2 linked regions of the Prochlorococcus marinus str. MIT 9312 genome follow. The protein of the gene in region 2 interacts with the protein of the main gene of each other region in a pairwise test. Links are inferred from orthologs where the notes say so. Each region holds a gene or a part of one and is shown on either strand. Other genes may lie near its edges. The genes, in order: PMT9312_RS00360 and PMT9312_RS05475.

The links.
Region 1: the proteins of PMT9312_RS05475 (region 2) and PMT9312_RS00360 interact in binary tests that used the Escherichia coli proteins (3 or more experiments, as listed by UniProt). The link is inferred for Prochlorococcus marinus str. MIT 9312 from one-to-one orthologs.

What each region holds. Positions count from the first base shown.
Region 1 is NC_007577.1:74,925-78,265, forward strand. Bases 300-3,299 are described here. They hold PMT9312_RS00360 (aminotransferase class V-fold PLP-dependent enzyme), read right to left. Parts: upstream 2,427-3,299; coding sequence 1,173-2,426; downstream 300-1,172. Other genes in these bases: PMT9312_RS00355 (alpha/beta hydrolase family protein), read left to right, coding at 300-1,176; PMT9312_RS00365 (SufD family Fe-S cluster assembly protein), read right to left, coding at 2,426-3,299. In the rest of the region: more of PMT9312_RS00355, read left to right, coding at 1-299; more of PMT9312_RS00365, read right to left, coding at 3,300-3,341. UniProt on the Escherichia coli protein: Cysteine desulfurases mobilize the sulfur from L-cysteine to yield L-alanine, an essential step in sulfur metabolism for biosynthesis of a variety of sulfur-containing biomolecules.
Region 2 is NC_007577.1:973,152-976,194, forward strand. The notes cover bases 91-2,792. They hold PMT9312_RS05475 (SufE family protein), read right to left. Parts: upstream 1,801-2,792; coding sequence 1,381-1,800; downstream 91-1,380. Other genes in these bases: PMT9312_RS05470 (homoserine dehydrogenase), read right to left, coding at 91-1,336; PMT9312_RS05480 (5-formyltetrahydrofolate cyclo-ligase), read right to left, coding at 1,840-2,397; ruvC (crossover junction endodeoxyribonuclease RuvC), read right to left, coding at 2,407-2,792. Outside these bases: more of PMT9312_RS05470, read right to left, coding at 35-90; more of ruvC, read right to left, coding at 2,793-2,880; bchI (magnesium chelatase ATPase subunit I), read right to left, coding at 2,886-3,043. UniProt on the Escherichia coli protein: Participates in cysteine desulfuration mediated by SufS. Cysteine desulfuration mobilizes sulfur from L-cysteine to yield L-alanine and constitutes an essential step in sulfur metabolism for biosynthesis of a variety of sulfur-containing biomolecules.

The sequences.
Region 1 (3,341 bases), 900 kb from region 2 along the record:
TTAGTATGTTCTGAAGATAGTTCTGGATGGTGGAACTTATTGTTTCTAGATGTTAGTGAAATTGAGAGTATTTTTATTACGAAAAGAATAAAGAGAAATTGGATTGAATATGGAGCACCTCAATGGGTTTCAGGAATTGCATTTTTTTCAGGAACTTTACAAAATTTATTTTGTTTGGCAAAAAAAGAAAATAGTTGGATATTGGAACAATATAAAGATCTTGCATTTTTTAAAAAATTTTCTACTCCTTTTACTGCAGTAAGTGATTTTAGTGTTTTTGAGAAGAAAGTTGTTTTAAAAGGTTTTGGATCTGATTTTTTGGGTAATTTATTTGAAATTGATTTCAAAGAAAAAGTTTCATCAGATTTTTTTGAGGAAATAAATGTTGAACATATAAAGGATTGTTCAAAACCCGAATCATTTTGGTTTAAAGGTTTTGAAGATAAATTAACTCATTCTTTTCTGTATAGGCCGCTTGTTGAAAAATTTAGAAAACCACCTCTCTTGGTTAGAGCTCATAGTGGACCAACTTCATGTTTTGATGGCTCCTATAATGCTGAAGTTCAATATTGGACTGCTCAAGGATTTTTTGTTGCTGAAGTTAATTATGGAGGATCATCTGGGTTTGGGAAAGTGTATAGAGAAAGGTTGAACTATAAGTGGGGAATTGTTGATTCTTATGATTGCAAAGCACTAGCACTTGAATTACTTAAATTAAATCTAGTTGATAGTGAAAAAGTAGTAATTTTTGGTAATAGTGCTGGTGGATTCACCGCTCTAAATTGCTTATCGTATGGGTCTATTTTTACAGCTGCAATTTGTAAATATCCTGTGATAGATCTTAAGGAGATGCATTACAAAACCCATAGGTTTGAAAAAGATTATTTAAATTCTTTGGTAGGAGATTATGAAAAAAACCATGATAAATATATATATAGATCGCCTATAAATCGAATTAACAAAATAAAAAAACCTATCTTATTGTTTCATGGCAAAAAAGATTCAGTTATCTCATATGAACAAACTTTAAAAATTCAAGAGATATTGATTCGGAATAATAAATTTTCAGAAGCTATTTTTTTCGAAAATGAGGGTCATGGTTTTAAAAATATTGAAACTAAGGAATTAGTAATGAAAAAATCTCAGGAATTTTTAAAAAACGCTTTGAATATTTAAGAATACATTTTTAGAAAATTAATAGTCTCTTTCAATTTTTCTAAAAATATATCAATCTCTTCTTTATTGGTTGTGAAATTCATGCTAATCCTAGCCGTTGATTTAATTCCGATATATCTGTGCAGAGGTTGACAGCAATGATGTCCACTTCTGATACAAATTCCTTTCGAATCAAGAATTTCAGCAATATCGTTTGCATGTATATTTTTTATATAAAAAGTAGCAAGTGATGCTCTGTCTGGATCTATCTCTGGAGATGGACCGATAATTTCAATATCTTCTATCTGATTTAATTTTTTAAATAAATATTTAGTAATATTTTTTTCATATTTATGAATATTATTCAATCCAATATTGTTTATGTAATTTATTGCCTCTGCCAGACCTATGGCTTCTGCAATAGCAGGAGTTCCAGCTTCAAATTTATGTGGTAGTTCTGCCCAAGTACTTGTCTCTTCAAAAACATCTTGAATCATTTCGCCACCACCAAAGAGAGGAGGAATCTTTTCTAGAATTTCTTGTCTTGACCAGAGGAAACCAATACCTGTTGGACCACAAAGTTTATGTCCTGAACCCGCTAAAAAGTCTATATCAAGATCAATTACATCCAGTTTTTGATGAGCTAAACTTTGGCATGCATCTATTAGCACTAAAGAACCTTTTTGCTTGGCTAATTTAGTTATCTCTTTGATTGGATTGCAGCAACCTAGTGTGTTGCTTATATGTACGATGCTAACAAGTTTTGTTCTTGATGTTAATTTAGATTTAAAATCATCAATATCTAATTTTCCATTTTTATCTATACCTATAAATTTTAATTTGCATTTATTTTTTGCTGCAACCATTTGCCAAGGCACAATATTGCTATGATGTTCCATTATTGACAAGAGAATTTCATCATTTTCTTTCAAAGAAGATTCACCCCATGATCTAGCTGCGAGATTAATTGCTTCAGTAGCATTTCTTGTAAAAATAATTTCTTTTGTTGAATTCGCTTTTATATATTTACTAATTAAATATCTTGCATTTTCAAACTCTTCTGTTGCTTTAGCACTTAATTGATGCGCACCTCTATGTACATTGGCATTAAAGTTTCTGTAATATTCATCAATTTTTTTTAAGACCTGTATCGGTTTTTGAGTAGTCGCAGCATGGTCTAAATAAATGATTTGCTCATTATTTGTTAAATTCTTATTTAAAAGAGGAAAGTCTTTCTTGGTTATTTCAGGAAAATTTTGAATCGTTTCCATTAATTCTCATTTAAAAGTTTATCAAGCAAATCCCATCTGTCTTTTACAACGGGAATAAATGAAATTATTTCTTGAAAGTAAGAACTTAATTGTAGTTTACTGGCTTCTTTTAATGTGATACCTCTTGCTCTCATATAAAAAAGTTCTTCTTCATTTAATTGTGAAATTGTAGCTCCATGTTTGCATTTGACATCATCAGCAATTATTTCTAATTGAGGTTTGGTATCTATTTGTGCGAGATTTGATAAAAGTAAATTTCTGCTTAATTGAGAAGCATCAGTTTTCTGGGCAATTTTTGGAACAATAATTGAACCCTCAAATATTGCATGTGATTTATCGTCAGCAAGAGATTTGTTGATTTGATCTAAAAATCCATTTGGACCATTAAAGTATATTTTTGTATGAGTAGAAATTTGTTCATCGTTTTTTGTTACTTGCATACCTTTGATATTGGTTTTAGCATTTCCTGCAGATTGTTTTATATGAATTTCAAATCTTGCATAATTAAATTTGAAATGTAAAGAACCTAAGTTGTATTTACTATTTTTTTGTTGAATTACATTGAGAGAATTAACTAGATTTGATTTGTTTTCACCATATGACACAACACCATGAGTTACAGAACTATTTTCTTCTAAAAAAAAGAATGTTGATTGAGATAATGCAGAGTTTTCTACACCAAGATTTACTTGTAATAATTCAATATCACAATTTTTTTCTAAAAATATTACTAGGGTTTTTGCCTTTAAAGAATTACTTGATGCATGACTAAAGATTTCAATAGGAGGAATTTTGGATCCGTTTATTTTTAATCCCAAGATATTCTTGTCACAACTTAAAGAAAGATTTAGGAGGTCACTCCAATGTTCATTTTGATCAAAACAAGATATCTGTTGCTTTATGAATTTATCTAAT
Region 2 (3,043 bases):
TAACAAGCTATAAAGAAATTTGCAAACTATTTCTCTAAATACAACTTAATTGACTAGCAATAATTTTGACTTCATTAAGAGCATTTATTTCATCTTTCGATTTCTCAAAATTTCCATTATTCACCTCATGAGTTATAACAACAATTTCGGCTTTATCCTCACTTGCATCTAGCTGAACAATTGATTCGATTGATACATTATTATTTCCAAAGATATCTCCAATCTTTCCTATAACGCCTGGACTATCAAGACAAATAATTCTAAGATAATTTTTTTTATTTATTTCATTGGATTTTATGATATGACAGTTTCTCCAGAAATCAAAAGATAATAATGGATCGATTGAATTATTATTTTTTACTGAAGAGGCATGCAGATTTAATATATCTGATACTACTGATGCAGCTGTTGGACCACTTCCTGCACCAGGACCATATAACATTATTTCTCCAAGAGGATCAGCCTCTATCAATAATGCATTGTTAACTCCCATAACTGTTGCTAATGGATGAGATTTTGGAATCAACGAAGGGCCTACCCAAATATTCAAAGCAAGTGAATCGTTACTATTAATTTGTCGCCTTTCGGACAACGCCAAAAGTTTTATTTCAAATCCTAATTTATTGGCATATTCAATATCCTTTAGATTAATTTTACTAATGCCCTCCGAATGTATCTCGTCTCTTTTGATTTTACCTCCAAATGCGAGTTCACTAAGAATAGAAATCTTATCAGCAGCATCATGTCCCTCAACATCTGCAGTTGGATCTAATTCTGCATACCCAAGTCTTTGAGCTAATTTTAAGGTTTCCTTATAATCGGCATTTTCATTTGCCATCTTTGAAAGAATAAAATTTGTTGTGCCATTTATTATCCCAACCATTTTTTTTATGCTGTTACTTTTTAATGATCTTTTTAAGGGTTCAATTATTGGAATCCCTCCGCAGACCGCAGCCTCTGACAATATATAAACTCCTTCTTTAGCTGCAGTTTTGTATATTTCTTCTCCATATCTTGCAATTACTGCTTTATTTGCTGTAACAACAGATTTACCTGATTTTAATGATTGCAGAATAATATCTTTCGCCAAATCAACCCCGCCCATTACTTCAACAATTACATCTATAGAGGGGTCATTAATTAATTTGAATGGATCATCAGTTAATAAATTATTATCTAGATCAAAATCCCTTTTTTTACTAAGATCTTTAACCGCTATTTTTTCAATATCTATTTCTTTTAGAATTGGATGTAAATCAACTTCAGAACTTAATATTTTATAAACCCCTGAACCAACAGTTCCGAAACCTACAATACCAATTTTGCATTTTCTCATTTTTTATTTCTTTTTACTTTGAATTTAATTTTATATTATTGGGCCTACAAAAATTCATTTGCTTGAGACTGCATTTTCAATAAAATGTTTAAAAAACCATTTGACCGTGAAGGAGTTAAGCTTGCTTTCAAACCAGTATCTTCTATAAATTTCTTATTTATTTTAACAACTTCATTAGGTGTTAATTCATTTAATCCACTAATTAGAAATGCCAATAAACCTTTTGTTATTAGTGCATCAGAATATCCTTCCCAAAATAATTTACCGCCTTTAATATTTGCCTTAACAAAAACTTCTGAAACGCATCCCATAACTTTGTTCTCTTCAACAAGGATCTTACTATCTGGTTCTTTTAATTTTTTTCCTAACCATAAAATGTATTCATATTTTCTTTTTGGATCTTCTGATTTCTTTAACTTTTCAACTAATTTTGATAAATTATTGTATTTTTCTTTATTTTCCATTGTTTTAAAAACTATTTATAAATTGCTTTAAAATTTTTATTATACAAATATTTCTTTTTCTGTGATAAAGCCTGATAAGGGAATATCCCACTCAGCCCTGGTTAATGGAGTCTTACTTACACAATTAGAAGTTAATACTCCAATACATGGAACATTACGCCAATTTTTATCTCTTCTTAATTTATCAAAATAGCCTCCTCCATAACCTAATCTTATTAAATTTTTATCAACAGAAAGACATGGAACAAATATTATACTTATCTGCTCATGACTTAATAAAAAAGAGTTATTTGGACTTAGTATCCCCTCTGAGTCTTTTGTAAGAGTTTTTTCATCCCATGGATAAAAAAACAACTCTTTCTTATCTATACATTTTGGCAAAGCTACAGAATTTTTTTCCTTGAGACTTCTTATATCTACTTCATTTTTCAAAGGCCAATATATAGCTATGTAACCAATATTTTTATATTCCTTAACAAAGGTATCAACAAATAGTTTTACATTCTTTTCTACATTTTCCCTTTGAATTAGAGAAATCTCATTTCTAAGTTTTCTAAACGTATCCCTCTCAAATTTCTTTTTATCAAAGATAGTCATATTAGATACTCAGTTAAAGCCTTCCTCATTTAGTTTTGTTAATGCTATGGCCAATGCATCAGCTGAATCATCAGGTTTTGGAGGTTTGTTAAGTTCCAAGTTATACATAACCGCATCAAGAACTTCTTTCTTAGATGCTTTTCCTGACCCTGCAATGGTTAACTTTATCTGTGCAGGGGAATATTCACTAATATTAATTTTTTTAGAGGCCAATACCATCATAATCACGCCTCTAGCCTGCACCACACTAATAGTAGTACTAGATCTATAAAAGAAAAATTTCTCTACCGCTGCTAAATTTGGCTTCCAATGACTTATTAATTCATTAAGATCTTTGAATATCTCATAAAGTCTATCCTCTTCTTTTTTTTCTTTACCTGTCTCAATAACTCCACAATCTAGCAATATCTTTTTATCATTTTTTATTTCAATAATTCCATATCCAACTCTGGCTAATCCAGGGTCTATCCCAATTATTCTCACTGTAATTAGGCTTCTGCAGACAATTGAAATTTAGAAAGATTATCTTTTTCATCTAACTCAAATACTTTACAAAAAGCTTGAATAACTTTTTCACCTGAATCAACTTGTTCTAATGGATCTTTTCTTAGTCTATGTCTCAATGAACATGAAATAACCCTCGCTA